Regions from separate parts of the Clostridium sp. HCP1S3_C6 genome, predicted to be linked through region 1. Evidence: riboswitches for the same ligand, from Rfam matches in the RefSeq annotation. Region 1 holds a riboswitch; the other holds the start of a gene.
What was found. A riboswitch is a leader RNA that binds a small molecule or an ion and turns the genes downstream of it on or off. The one in region 1 is predicted to bind FMN.

Region 1 (7,925 bases):
GGACACAATATTCAGCAGCTGCAATATTATCATCAGTCCCAGTAGTAGCATTATTCATGGGATTACAAAAATATGTAGCAACTGGATTAACTGCAGGTTCAGTTAAGGGCTAATATTTAATTTATTATAGTAATTAAAGGTATGATATTTCTTAGATAACTTATGAGTGGTTTTAGTTCCTGCTTAAAAATAAGCAGGAACTATTTAAACCCTATTTTCGGTATCGTTACCAATGTTTCGATATTATTTAAGAACATGGGGGGATAATATGAATATTAAAGATATAGCAAGGTTATCCGGGGTAGGAGTAAGTACAGTATCAAGGGTATTAAATAATCATAGTGATGTTAAGGATAGTACAAGGGAGAAAGTAAAGAAGGTAATAAGGGAAAGTAACTATGTTCCAAATAATAGTGCTAGAATATTAAAACAAAATAACACTAATAATATTGGTGTTTTAGTAATGGGTGTGTTTAACCCATTATTCTCAGAAATGACAAATATTATTGGAAATATAATTAATGGATCAAAATATACAATGATATTTGAACAAAATGATTATACAAAAGAAGATGATTTTGATACATTACAGTCGCTTATAAAAGAAAAACGATTGCAAGGAGTAATTTGCCTTGGAGGAAACTTCAATTCAGAAAGAAGAATGACATTAAAGGCATTGGGTATACCAATAGTACTTACATCAGTAAATACTATTGTAGATGAGGATAAAGATGGATATTCATCAGTAGGAGTAGACAATGAAAAATCAGCGTATACTGCTACTAGATATTTAATAGATTTAGGGCATAAAGATATTGCTATAATGATTGGGCAAAAAAAAGATACAGGAATTAGTAATCTGAGGCTTAACGGATATAAGAAGGCACTAATTGAAGCAGGAATTAATATTGATGAAGGTAACATCTTGGAAGGAAATTATAGTACCAGACTTGCTTATGAAGTTATGAGAAAATTTTTATGTTCAGGTAAAAAAATTTCTGCAGTGTTTGCAATATCAGATTTTATGGCTATAGGAATTGCTAAAGCTGTTGTGGATAGTGGTTTAGAAATAGGTAAAGATATTTCAATTATAGGTTTTGATGGAATGGATGTAAGTGAATTTTATAATCCAGGGATAACAACAATAAGTCAGCCTAAAATAGAAATAGCAACCAAAAGTGCCAATGTTTTATTGGAACTTATAAATAATAGAAATTCAAAAAATAAGCATATAGTTTTGGAAACAAAATTAATAAAAAGACAATCTTGTAAAAAAAATTTGTTATAATATATCTAAGAAAAATTATTAAGAGAGGATGATGATTAATGGAAAGATCTGCTGGAGTATTAATGCACATATCTTCACTACCAGGGAAATTTGGAATAGGAACTTTTGGAAAGGAAGCTTACAAATTTGCTGATTTTCTTAATAAAGCAGGAATGAAATATTGGCAACTATTACCTGTTGGACATACTAGTTATGGAGATTCTCCATATCAATGTTTTTCTGCTTTTGCTGGTAATCCTTATTTTATAGATTTTGATAAGCTTGTGGAAGAGGGACTTTTAGAGGAAAAAGACTACATTGATGTAGATTTTGGAGTAAATAAAACTAGAGTTGATTATGCATTAATATTTGAAAGTAAATATAAAGTATTAAAGATAGCATATTCTAATTTTAGTAAAAAGGGAAAATTTAAAGAATTAAAAGAAGAATTCAAAAAATTTAAAAAAGAAAACAAGTTCTGGCTTGAGGATTATGCATTATATATGGCAGTTAAAAATCATTTTGATTTAAAGAGTTGGTCTGAATGGGATGATGACATAAAGAAAAGAGAACCTAAAGCATTAGCAAAATATAAAAAGGAATTAAAGGATGATATTGAATATTGGTCTTTCCTTCAATTCTTATTCTTTAAACAATGGTATGAATTAAAAGCATACGCTAATGATCTTGGTATTGAATTTATAGGAGATATTCCTATATATGTTGCATATGACAGTTGTGATACATGGAGTCATCCTGAAAACTTCCAAATGGATATGAAGAAGTTTGAACCTACAGTTGTTGCAGGTTGCCCACCTGATGCATTTTCTGAAACAGGACAATTATGGGGAAATGTTATATATGACTGGGATAAAATGAAAAAAGACAAATATACTTGGTGGGTATCAAGAGTTAGAGAAAGTTTAAAATTATATGATGTTTTAAGAATTGATCACTTTAGAGGTTTTGAAGCATATTGGGCAATACCATATGGTGATGATACAGCAATAAATGGTAAGTGGGTTAAAGGACCAGCTATGTCATTATTTAAGGAAATCAAAAAGCAACTTGGAGATATTAATGTTATAGCTGAAGATTTAGGGTTCTTAACAGATGAAGTTATTGATTTCTTAAGAGAAACAGGATATCCAGGAATGAAAATACTACAATTTGCATTTAATGGAGAAGGAGATAATGATTATCTTCCACAAAATTATGGAAGAAATTGCATAGCTTATACTGGAACTCATGATAATGATACTTTTGTAGGTTGGTTTACTGAAAGTTCATCAACAGAAGAAGCAACTATAGCTAAAACTTATTTAGGTTTAAATAGCGAAGAAGGCTATAACTGGGGCTTTATTAGAGGTGTTTGGTCAAGTGTTGCAGATGTTGCTATAGCACCAATGCAAGATTTTCTAAATCTTGGAGCTGAAACTAGAATGAATACGCCATCTACAACAATGGGAAATTGGCAATGGAGAGCTGAAGATGGAAGCTTTGATAATGCTTTAGCTGACAAGATTTATGAAATGAATATTTTAACAGGTAGATTTTTCCCAGAAGTTATTGAAGAAGATGAGGATGAGGAAGAAGAAGAAAAATAATACATTGTTAAATAGTTGACAAAGAAAATAATTAGTAATATTATATATATAAAATAGAATAATTCTTCGGGGCAGGGTGTAATTCCCTACCGGCGGTAAAGCCCGCGAGCAATTATTAATAATTTTTGCAGATTTGGTGTAATTCCAAAGCCGACAGTATAGTCTGGATGAAAGAAGATGTAGTTTAAGGTATTTTATATTATTTTAATTTGTATTTTTGCTCTGAAATATTTATATTTCAGAGCTTTTTTTTATAAATATATAAATTATGTTTGCTGTCCTAATCTTTATTAAGATTAGGATTTTTTTATTAATTTTGTGAGGTGATACTAATGATAACAGATAAAGATAAGGAATATATGGGTATTGCATTAGAATTAGCTTCTAAGGGAATGGGGCATGTAAGTCCTAATCCTATGGTAGGGGCTTTGATAGTTAAAGATAATAATGTTATAGGTTCTGGATATCACATGAAGTATGGAGAAGGGCATGCAGAAGTAAATGCATTTAAAAATGCAGAAGAATTTGATGTGTCTGGTGCAACTATGTATGTAACACTTGAACCCTGTTCTCATTATGGTAAAACACCTCCATGTGCAAAAAAAATAATAGAAAAAAAGATAAGAAGGGTGGTAATAGGAACCCTTGATCCTAATCCTCTTGTTGCAGGAAAAGGAGTTTATATGTTAAAGGAAGCTGGTATTGAAGTAGAGTGTGGCGTTTTAGAGGATGAGTGTTTAAAATTAAATGAAGTGTTTATGAAATATGTAGTAACTAAAAGGCCTTTTGTACTTATGAAAAGTGCTATGTCTCTTGATGGAAAAATAGCTACAAAAACTGGTGAGTCAAAGTGGATATCTGGGGAAGAATCAAGAAAAAATGTGCACATATTAAGAAAGCAATATTCTGCAATTATGGTAGGAGTAAATACAGTAATTAAAGATAATCCAAGTCTTACTTGCAGGATTGAAGAAAATATAAATCCTATAAGAATTATAGTAGATAGCAAATTAAGGACGCCATTTGATTCTAACATTGTTAAAACAGCTAATGATGTTAAAACCATAATTGCATGTACAAGTTCTGCTTCATTTGAAGATAGAAAAAAGTTTGAAAATATGGGCGTACAGATTTTAGTTTGTGCTGAAGATAGTGAAAAAAGAGTATGTTTAAATGATTTAATTGAAAGGTTAGGACAACTTAATATAGATAGTGTTTTACTTGAGGGAGGAGCTACGCTAAACTTTTCAGCATTAAAAAGTAATATAGTTGATAAAATTCAGATGTATATAGCACCAAAGATAATAGGAGGAAATAATGCTAAGGGACCTATAGCTGGTGATGGAATTGATAAACTTAGTAAGGCCTTTAAGCTTACAAATCTCCAATATAAAAAAATGGGTCAAGATATATTAATAGAAGGATATATGGATAAAGGTAAAAAGGAGGATTAGATATGTTTACTGGAATTATAGAAGAAGTGGGAAAAGTAGCTTTCTTAGAAAGAAATGCTAATAATTCACAAGTAAAGGTAATGGCTAAAAAGGTGCTTAAAGAAACAAAACTTGGAGATAGTATAGCTGTAAATGGTGTTTGTTTAACAGCAACTCATATTGGCAGTGATTACTTTATTGCAGATATTATGGATGAAACATACAGAAGAAGTAATCTTGGCAATTTGAGAAAAGGTAGCATTGTAAATTTGGAAAGAGCTCTTACATTGCAGTCTCGATTAGGAGGGCATATAGTAACTGGTCATATAGATGGTACAGGAAAGATAGAAAAAACATATAAAGAAGATATAGCTACATGGATTGTAATAAATACATCTATTGAATTACTTAAATATATAGTGGAAAAGGGTTCAATAGCTATTGATGGAATAAGTCTTACTGTGGCATATGTTTCTTCTGAATGTTTTAAGGTATCAATAATTCCTCACACAGGTGAAGAAACTACATTATTGACTAAAAAAGTAGGGGATATAGTAAATATTGAATGTGACATTGTAGGAAAATATATAGAAAAGTTTATTAATAATAAAAATGAAAAAAATACAAAACAAGATTCAATAAGTGAGAAATTTTTGCTTGAAAATGGTTTCCTTTAATAAAAATAAGAAAAGATGAAAGGTGTGATAAATGTGGAAAAGTTTAATACAATTAATGAGGCCCTTGAAGATTTAAAAAATGGAAAAATAATAGTGTGTATTGATGATCCAGATAGAGAAAATGAAGGTGATTTAATATGCGCAGCTGAATTTGCAACTAAAGAAAATGTTAATTTTATGGCATGTTTTGCAAAGGGATTAATATGCATGCCTATGAGTAGCTACTATACTGAAAAACTATCACTTGAGCAAATGGTAACAAATAACACAGATAATCATTGTACTGCATTTACTGTTTCAATTGATCATATTGATACAACTACTGGTATTTCTGCAGAAGAAAGAGGAATAACAGCTAGAAAATTAGTTGAAGATAATGCTAAAACTGAAGATTTTAGAAGGCCAGGTCATATGTTTCCTCTTAAAGCTAAGAATGGTGGTGTCCTTGAAAGAAGAGGTCATACAGAAGCTACAGTAGATTTAGTTAAGCTTGCTGGATTAAAGGAATGTGGCTTATGTTGTGAGATTATGAGAGATGATGGCACAATGATGAGAACAACTGAACTTTTAGAATTTGCTAAAAAGCATAAACTTAAAGTAATAACAATAGCACAACTTATAGAATACAGAAAGAAGCATGAAAGAATAATGAAAAGAGTTACTTGTGCTAAATTACCAACAAAATATGGAGATTTTAAAATCTATGGTTATGTAAATAAAATAAATGGAGAACACCATGTGGCATTAGTTAAAGGTGAAATAAATGATAATGAACCTATACTTACAAGAGTACATTCTGAATGCCTTACAGGAGATGCACTTGGTTCTAGAAAATGTGACTGTGGTGAACAATATGATGCAGCTATGAAAAAAATACAGGAAGAAGGGAAAGGAATACTTGTTTATCTAAGACAAGAAGGAAGAGGTATAGGGCTTATTAATAAACTTAAAGCATATGCACTTCAGGATCAAGGTTATGATACAGTAGATGCTAATATAGCGTTAGGGCTTCCTGTTGATGCAAGAGATTATACGGTAGGTGTTCAAATACTTCAGGATTTAGGAGCTACAAAGCTTAGACTTATGACAAATAATCCTAAGAAGATAGAGGGGCTTGAAGAGTATGGAATTGAAATAATAGAGAGAGTTCCATTAAAAATAAAACCAAACAAGAATGATGAATTTTATTTAAGAATTAAGAAAGAAAAAATGCAACATATGTTATAAATTTTAAAATTAATTTAATAAAAAGGAAAGGTGAATAAAATGAATATAATAGAAGGAAAATTAGTAGCAAAAAATATAAAGATAGGAATAGTAGCTGCAAGATTTAATGAGTTTATAGTTTCGAAATTAGTTGATGGTGCATTAGATGGGTTAAAAAGACATGGGGTAGCAGATGAAGATATTTCAATTGCATATGTGCCAGGAGCTTTTGAAATACCCCTTGTAGCAAAGAAAATGGCTGAATCTGATAAATATGATGCTGTAATATGTTTAGGAGCAGTTATTAAGGGATCAACAGCTCATTTTGATTATGTATGTGCAGAAGCTTCTAAGGGTATAGCTATGGCATCTTTAGAAACAGGTAAACCTGTTATATTTGGTGTGCTTACTACAGATACAATTGAGCAAGCTATTGAAAGAGCTGGAACAAAGGCTGGAAATAAAGGATTTGATGTAGCGTCAACTGCAATTGAAATGGTTAATTTAATGAACAATTTATAATAAAAGAAATATTTTATTAAATAGCTTTGAAGCTTAATTTTTAGCTTCAAGGCTATTTTTTATATAAATAAAAAAGAAAAAAGTTGTAGAAAAGTATATAAGAATGTATAATAATTTAAAAGTTATCCACAGAAACAGAAAAAATCAATTTTTATTCACAAGTTATAAGCTATATATACTGTAAATGTGTTAATAATGTGGATAACATCGGTGGATAATGTTGATAAGTTTTGCTATTAGGGCAAAAATGTTAACATTATATTAATAAAAAATTAACACAATATGTATGATACAAATATGTTTGAGCAACAATATAGTGTATATAAGTCACATTATTATGATTTAAGCTGAAAAATACGTAAAAAAGCAAATATACATTAAAAAAAGTTATAAACAGTAGAAAAATATATGTGGATAAAAATTGTGGATAATGTTAATAAGTAGGTGCAAAATGAAATATAATAAAAAAATTATTAAAGCTGAATTTATAAAAAGACCTAATAGGTTTAATGCTCTTGTAAAAATTAATGGAACTGAAACTACAGTACATGTACCTAATACAGGAAGGTGCAAGGAACTACTATATGAGGGTGTTACAGTACTGCTACGAGAAGAAAATAATGAAAAAAGAAAAACAAAATATGATTTAATATGTGTCTATAAAAGAGATGAATTAATTTGTATTGATTCACAAATTCCTAATAAGGTTGTAAAAGAAGCATTATTAAATAAAGCTGTGGATAAGTTGAAAAAGTATACCAAAATTGAAAGTGAAAAGTTTTATGAAAATAGTAGATTTGATTTTAAACTTTCTACAGAAAATAATGAAGAATATTACTTAGAAGTAAAGGGAGTAACATTAGAAAATGAAAAGTTTGCAATGTTTCCTGATGCTCCAACAGAAAGGGGCACAAAACACATTAACGAACTTATAAAGGCTAAAAAAGCAGGAAAAGGTGCTGGAGTACTTTTCTTAATTCAAATGAAAGATGTTAAAAGTTTTTCTCCAAATTATGAAACTGACATTAAATTTTCAAGTGCATTAAAAGAAGCTTATAAAGAGGGTGTTGATATTTTTGTTTATTCTTGTATTGTTACAGTAGAGGAAATATTTATGTATAAGCCTATTAAGTTAATTATTAATTAATAATATTTTAATAGAGATTAATGTTAATTAAGCTTCTACATACTATGTACATATAAAAAATGAATA
Region 2 (7,925 bases), on a different contig from region 1:
GAATAAATTCAGTTATTGCGAAAAATATAGTAGAATATAGAGATGAAAATAGTGGCTTTAAATCAAGAAAGGAACTATTAAAGGTAAAGAGGCTTGGGCAAAAAGCTTATGAACAATGTGCGGGATTTTTAAGAGTTTCTGAAAGTAATGAACCTTTAGATAATACTGCTGTTCATCCTGAATCATATGAAGAAGCCAAGAAACTCATTGAAATTTTAGGTTATTCAGAAGATGATTTGAAAAATAATAAATTATTTGATATAGAAGATAGAGTTAAGGAAAAAGGTATCAAAAACATAGAAAAGGAAATAGAAATTGGAGAATTAACATTAAAAGATATAATAAAGGAACTTCAAAAACCAGGAAGAGATCCAAGAGATGAGATGCCAAAGCCAATTTTAAAAACAGGTATAATTGATCTTAAAGATTTAACACCTGGAATGATTCTTATGGGAACCGTAAGAAATGTTTCTGATTTTGGTGCATTTGTCGATATTGGAGTTCACCAAGATGGGCTGGTTCATAAAAGCCAAATGGCAGACAGGTTTGTTAAGCATCCATTAGACATTGTAAAGGTTGGAGATGTAATAAAGGTAAAAATTCTTGAAGTAGATGAAAAAAGAAAGAGAATTGCATTAAGCATGAAGGATATAAAAGAATAAGAAAATATATTGCTTGTTACGAAATATAAATTAAATTTATAATTTGTAACAAGCTTTTTTGTCATTTTGCAATAACTATGTGCATAAATATAAAATGATTTTTGAAAACGAATATAAAAATTTGGTATTTATAAAAAAACGCAAATTTATTAATAAAATTATAAAAAATAGCTGCATAATTGAAAAAATGATTATAAAGTGCTAATATTATTAACATAATATTAATATACTTAAGAGTACTTAATTTAATAAATATGCAAATGTGTTTGTATATATATTAATAAAAGTAAGTTTGAGTATGTTAATGTAATAATTTAAATGGGGGCGTTTTTTATGAACGGTATAGTACTTATATTAATTGCAATTGTTGCCCTTGGATGTGGCTATTTACTTTATGGAAGGTGGTTAGCAAACAAATGGGGAATAGATCCAGAAGCTAAAACACCAGCTTATAGATTAGAAGATGATGAAGATTATATACCTACTTCTAAAGGTGTTGTATTTTCACATCAATTTTCATCAATAGCAGGTGCAGGCCCTGTAACAGGACCAATTATTGCAGCATGTTTTGGATGGTTACCAGTTTTATTATGGCTTTTAATAGGTGGTATATTCTTTGGAGCTGTACATGATTTTGGAGCTATGTATGCATCAGTTAAAAATGATGGAAAATCAATGGGATATTTAATTGAAAAATATATTGGCAAAACAGGTAAAAAGCTTTTCTCACTTTTTGCATGGATTTTTTCATTACTTGTTATTGCAGCCTTCGCAGATATAGTTGCAGGTACATTTAATGGTTTTGGTAAAGATGGTGCAAAAGTTACACCTAATGCTGCTGCTGCATCAATTTCAATGTTATTTATTTTTGTATCAATAGCATTTGGTATATATATAAAACATAGAAAGCCAAGTGGTAAAGAACAATTTATAATTGGTATTATATTACTAATTGCAATGCTTGCAATAGGAATGGCTTGTCCACTATATTTTAGTAAGAATGTATGGCTTGGTGTAATATTTGTTTATATTTTTGTTGCAGCAATAGCACCAATGTGGATAATGATGCAACCTAGAGATTATTTAAGTTCATTTATGTTAATTGGAATGATAATAGGTGCAATTCTTGGAATATTTGTAGCACATCCTCCAATGAATTTGCCAGCATTTACTGGATTTAATGTGGGAGGTAAAAACTTATTCCCAACATTATTTATAACAATAGCATGTGGTGCTGTTTCAGGATTCCATAGTTTAGTATCATCTGGAACATCATCAAAACAAGTAAAAAATGAAAAAGATATGCTTACAATAAGTTATGGTGCTATGAATGTAGAAACATTGCTTGGAGTTGTAGCTTTAGTAGTAGTAGGAGCAGCAGCAACAGGAGGTAAATTACCAGAGGGAACACCATTTTCAGTATTTGCAGGATCTGTTGCAGGATTCTTAGAAACAATAGGAATACCAAATTATGTTGCAACTTGCTTTATGACAATGTGTGTATCAGCTTTAGGTCTTACAACACTTGATTCAGTTGCACGTATAGGAAAAATGTTTTTCCAAGAATTATTTATAGATGGTAGTACTGATAAAGAAAATATGTCACCTGTAGTAGCTTTTTTAACTAACAAATATGTATCAACTTTTATTACACTAGCTTTAGGATTAGTTCTTTCTCTTGGTGGATATAATAGTGTATGGCCATTATTTGGTTCTGCTAATCAACTTTTATCAGCATTAGTATTAATTACACTTGCAGTATTTTTAAGAGTAACAGGCAGAAAGGGCTTTATGCTTTGGGCACCTATGGTAATTATGCTTGTAGTAACATTTACTTCATTAATTCAATCAACAATATCTTTAGTACAAAAGTTAATTGCTGGTAATAACTTTGCTTTCTTAACTGATGGATTACAGTTGATATTTGCAATACTTTTAATGGCTCTTGGAATAATGGTTGCTGTATCATGTTTTGGTAAGTTGTTTGGAGAAAAAGAAGAAAAAAAAGAAGTAGTTAATGATTAATATAATTATTGAAATTATACTTTTAATATTGTATAGTATAAAAAGAAAATATATGAAAATCTTCAGGGCGGAGTGTAATTCTCCACCGGCAGTATAGCCTGCGAGCTAAGTTTATTTAGCATGATTCGGTGCAATTCCGAAGCCGACAGTATAGTCTGGATGGAAGAAGAAATATAAATTTAATTATTAAATTGAATTTATTCAAGACCTGCAAGATTTTTGCAGGTCTTTTTTATATAAGGAGGATTAATTTTGAAAAACACTAATGAACATTTAGGAAAAATGATAAAAATTGCATTACTTGGAGCAATTGCTGCTGTACTTATGTGTCTTGAAATACCATTTCCAACTACTACATGGCTAAAGATTGATTTTGGAGAACTTCCAGCGTTAATAGGTGGACTTGCTTTTGGCCCATTAGCTGCAATAGTAATTCAAACACTAAAAATAGCATTAAAGTTATTAATAATGGGAACCCACACTGGATTTGTAGGCGAAATAGCAAATTACATTATAGGTTTATTCTTTGTTATTCCAGCTTCTTTAATATACAAATATAAAAGATTACCTATGGGTGCATTAATAGGAATGATTGTAGGAACAGTAGTTATGGAAGTTGGAGCAATAGCAACAAATTATTATTTCCTTCTTCCTGCATTTCATATGAATCTTTCAGGTAGTGAATTTATGGATTATGTTTTGGTAGGACTTTTGCCTGTTAATACAATAAAAGCTGTAATTGTATCTGCAGTTGCATATTTTGTATATAAAAAACTTGCAAATGTTATATTTAAGGTAGAAAAATAGAAAAAAAGTAGTATAGTATTAATGGTTTTACTCTAGACATTTTTAGTTAAAGATGTCTAGAATTTTTTTGTGATATAATTTCAAAAATATATCATATTTGTGAGTTTTATCTAAAAAAATGTACTATGTGTTAATAAAATACACTAAATGATAAAATTGAGTTAATGATTAATAAAAACAATGCATTACACATGAAAAAAAAGTATAATAAAGACAAACGAAGGCAAGGGTGATTTTTCATGAATAGAAAGAAAATAATGAAAATAGTAGTAGCATCTACATTAGTAGTTGGAGGTGTTACACTTAATGATAAAAGTGCATTAGCAGATGAAGTTTTTAAAGAATCAGCAGAAACAAAAACTGCAGATAGTGATAAACAAGATGAAGTTAGTAGTAAAAAGAATGATGATTCATTAAAAGTTACAGAAGATAAAACTGAAGTTGAAGAAGCAGCTGCTAAGTCAACTCAAAAAGGAAAAATAGTAAATGTAACTACAAATTTAAGAATAAGATCGCAAGCTAGTACAAGTTCTAGTATACTAGGATATCTTTTAAATAATACAGAAGTATCGGTTATTTCTCAAAGTGGCGATTTTTATAAAATAACTTATAGAAGCATAACAGGATATGTACATAAGGATTATGTTAAAATAATTTCACAAAATAACAGTTCTGCAGAAAATTTAACTAGTTCTTCAGGGGTGGTTGTAAATGTTTCAACTTCATTAAATGTAAGAAGTGGTCCTGGAACATCATATGGAATTATTGGTCACTTAAAAAATGGACAAGGTGTAACAATAACAGGAGAAAATGGAGCATTTTATGCTATTAGTTACAATGGTACAAAGGGATATGTAAGTAAAGATTATGTAAGTAAAGGTTCTACTTCTGGAAATCAATCCGGAAGCAATTCAAGTATATTAGGAACAGTTGTAAATGTTTCAACTAATTTACGTGTAAGATCAGCTGCAAGTACAAGTTCATCAGTTTTGGGATACTTATTAAATGGTCAAAAAGTAACAATAACAGGAGAAAATGGGAACTTTTATGCTATAAATTTTAACGGTCAGACTGCTTATGTATCAAAGGATTATATTTCAAAAGGATCTAGTTCGTCATCTTCTGGAAATAGTATAACTAATAAAACAGGTATTGTAACAGCTAGTGTATTAAATATAAGATCAGGAGCATCAACATCTAATTCTATAATTGGAACATTAAGCAGAGGTTCTTCTGTAACAATAACAGGAGAAAGCGGAGGCTTTTATAAAATAAATTATAATGGTCAAAATGCATATGTAAGTAAAGATTATATACAAATTGGTGGTGGAAGTTCATTATCACAATCTGATAAATATTCAGCAGTACTAAGTAATATGAAATCTCAACTTGGTGTACCATATTGCTGGGGCGGATATGGACAACTTCTTACAACAGCTTCTCTTAGGACTTTGAAGGCAACTTTCCCTACTCAAGCTGCTAATGGAGCGTATTCACGAGTAGAAAGTTATGTTAATAAAGGTTATAGAGCTTTTGATTGTTCAGGTCTTATGCAATGGGGATTTGGAAATGCAGGTATTTCTTTGGGCAGAACAACTTGGGATCAAATAAAAAATGGTTATGAAGTATCATTAAATAATTTAAAACCAGGAGACTTATTATTTTATTCAAACCTTCAACATGTTGGTATGTACATTGGAAATGGACAATGGATAGAAGCACCAAATAAAAATGCTAATATTAGAATTACAAATGTTCCTTGGAACTTAGTAGGAAGGGCAAGAAGAGTTTTATAAAAATTAGTATAAATTTAGCATATTAATCATATTATTTATTAGAAATAATATGAGGATGTTCTTAATGAAGAAATATCATTGCTATTCAGCAGAATTTGATTTTTATACTGAAAAATTGTTTGAGAAGGCAGAATTTCTTGGACAGGGAAATAACGGAATTGTGTATAAGCTTCCTGAAAATAAAGTTGTAAAAATATTTGTAGAGTCCAAAGTATGTAGAGATGAATCATATATTTTATCAAGAACAGGTAAATCTAAATCATTTCCTAAAATGTATAGGTGTGGTAAATTATATATAACTAGAGATATGGTAAACGGAATTAAGTTAGATAAATACATAAAAGAATATGGCTTAGATAATAAAATTTCTGAAAACATATTTTATGTATTGAAGGAATTTAAAAAATTAAAGTTTACGAAAATTGATTCACGTTGTAAAGATTTATATGTGTGTAAAAAAAAGAAGATTATGGTTATTGATCCTAAAAAATGTTTCAGTAAGAAAGTTTCATATCCAAGACATTTAATGAAAGGGTTGTTTAAACTTAATGTGCTTGATGAATTTTTAGATAATGTATCTAGACTAGATGAAAAAAAGGCAATTGAATGGCAGGAGAAATTTAATAAATATTGCATAGAAAAAATAAAAGAATACGATATTTCAATAAAATAAGCCAGGACTTTTGATATGTTTCCTTAAGTAGATAATGTAAATAATAAAAATCTGCTTAAGGATATATCATTTGTCTTGGCTTTAACTTTGGTTAATTATTAATTAAAAACAAGAATAAAAAACATTCAAAAGCTAATACTATCATAGATAATGTAGTTTAAGGAGGATTTTTATATGAAGAAGTATGTTGAAATAATAGATGTAGTAGGAAGGCAAATACTGGATTCTAGATGTTTTCCAACAGTTGAAGTTGAAGTTTATCTTGAAGATGGAACTGTAGGAAGAGCAGCTGTTCCATCAGGTGCTTCTACAGGAATGTATGAAGCTGTTGAACTTAGGGACAATGACAAGAATTTATATCAAGGTAAGAGTGTATTTAAAGCAGTAAAAAATATAAATGAATTAATAGCAGATGAATTAATAGGATGTAATGTATTTGATCAGACGTATATAGATAAATTATTAATTCAATTAGATGGAACACCTAATAAAGGAAAACTTGGAGCAAATGCTATTTTAGGAGTATCTCTTGCTGTAGCAAAGGCTGCAGCACAAAGTTTAGAAATTCCATTGTATCAATATATAGGAGGAGTTAATGCTAAAGTTTTACCTGTGCCTATGATGAATATAATAAATGGAGGTTCTCATGCAGATAATTCAGTAGATTTGCAGGAATTTATGATTATGCCTGTTGGTGCTGAAAGTTTTTGCTTAGCCATTGAAATGTGTTCTAATGTATATCATACATTAAAAAAGATATTGCTTTCAAAAGGATATTCAACAGCTATAGGTGATGAAGGTGGCTTTGCACCAAATTTAAAATCAAACGAAGAAGCTATTGAAGTAATAATAGAAGCAATAGAAAAGGCTGGATATAAACCAGGAGCAGATATGTTTATAGCTATTGATGCTGCATCATCTGAATATTATAAAGATGGTAAATATGTTTTAGAGCATGAATGTAAAACATTAAATGCTGAAGAAATGGTATCTTTCTTTGAAAAATGGGTTGAAAAATATCCTATAATATCTATTGAAGATGGAATGGCTGAGGAGGACTGGGAAGGTTGGAAACTTATGACTGAAAGATTGGGTAATAAAGTACAGCTTGTAGGTGATGATTTATTTGTAACAAACACTGAAAGATTAAGTAATGGAATAGAAAAGGGAGTTGCAAATTCCATACTTATTAAATTAAATCAAATTGGTACATTAACAGAAACATTAAATGCTATTGAAATGGCAAATAGAGCAGGGTATACTGCAGTAGTTTCTCATAGATCAGGTGAAACTGAAGATACTACTATTGCAGATTTAGTTGTTGCTGTAAATGCAGGGCAAATTAAAACTGGTGCTCCAGCAAGATCTGAAAGAGTAGCAAAATATAATCAATTGCTTAGAATAGAAGGGGAACTTGAAGGCGTTGCAGAATATAGAGGCAAAAAAGCATTTTTTAATATAAAGTAAATTAAATTAAAAGCAATATAAGATGATAGATGTTTTTATTTACATTTTGTATTGCTTTTTTAATAAAATTGTTGATAAAAAATATTAGGTAATAGTATAAATTTTATGTTAATATAAAATAAGATATTAAAAAAGAAAAGAGGATCATTGATGGACAAGAAGAAAAATATTTCTATGGCTGTTATTAAAAGATTGCCTAAGTATCATAGATATCTTGAAGAACTCATGAATAATGAAGTTGATAGAATTTCATCTAAAGAACTTGGGGAGAAGATAGGATTTACAGCATCTCAAATTAGGCAGGATTTAAATTGCTTTGGGGATTTTGGACAGCAAGGATATGGATATAATGTAAAAGAACTTTATAGTCAAATAAACACAATATTGGGACTAGACACTGTTCAAAATACTGTTATTGTAGGAGCCGGTAATATCGGACAAGCTATAGCTAATTATACTAGATTTGATAATATTGGATTCAATTTAACTGGGATA

Region 2: another riboswitch for FMN. It lies ahead of ACTNAO_RS08860 (ECF transporter S component); the one in region 1 lies ahead of ribD (bifunctional diaminohydroxyphosphoribosylaminopyrimidine deaminase/5-amino-6-(5-phosphoribosylamino)uracil reductase RibD).

What each region holds. Positions count from the first base shown of each region.
Region 1 covers NZ_JBQHRN010000003.1:70,160-78,084, reverse strand. Annotated here, with positions in the region: gene ACTNAO_RS02055 (sugar ABC transporter permease) at 1-113, shown strand, start outside; gene ACTNAO_RS02050 (LacI family DNA-binding transcriptional regulator) at 269-1,288, shown strand; gene malQ (4-alpha-glucanotransferase) at 1,327-2,874, shown strand; FMN riboswitch at 2,933-3,057, shown strand; gene ribD (bifunctional diaminohydroxyphosphoribosylaminopyrimidine deaminase/5-amino-6-(5-phosphoribosylamino)uracil reductase RibD) at 3,207-4,328, shown strand; gene ACTNAO_RS02035 (riboflavin synthase) at 4,331-4,984, shown strand; gene ACTNAO_RS02030 (bifunctional 3,4-dihydroxy-2-butanone-4-phosphate synthase/GTP cyclohydrolase II) at 5,018-6,211, shown strand; gene ribH (6,7-dimethyl-8-ribityllumazine synthase) at 6,251-6,712, shown strand; gene sfsA (DNA/RNA nuclease SfsA) at 7,164-7,859, shown strand.
Region 2 covers NZ_JBQHRN010000022.1:31,703-39,627, reverse strand. Annotated here, with positions in the region: gene ACTNAO_RS08870 (Tex family protein) at 1-662, shown strand, start outside; gene ACTNAO_RS08865 (carbon starvation CstA family protein) at 996-2,687, shown strand; FMN riboswitch at 2,742-2,862, shown strand; gene ACTNAO_RS08860 (ECF transporter S component) at 2,940-3,494, shown strand; gene ACTNAO_RS08855 (SH3 domain-containing protein) at 3,734-5,290, shown strand; gene ACTNAO_RS08850 (protein kinase) at 5,355-5,963, shown strand; gene eno (phosphopyruvate hydratase) at 6,138-7,430, shown strand; gene ACTNAO_RS08840 (redox-sensing transcriptional repressor Rex) at 7,581-7,925, shown strand, end outside.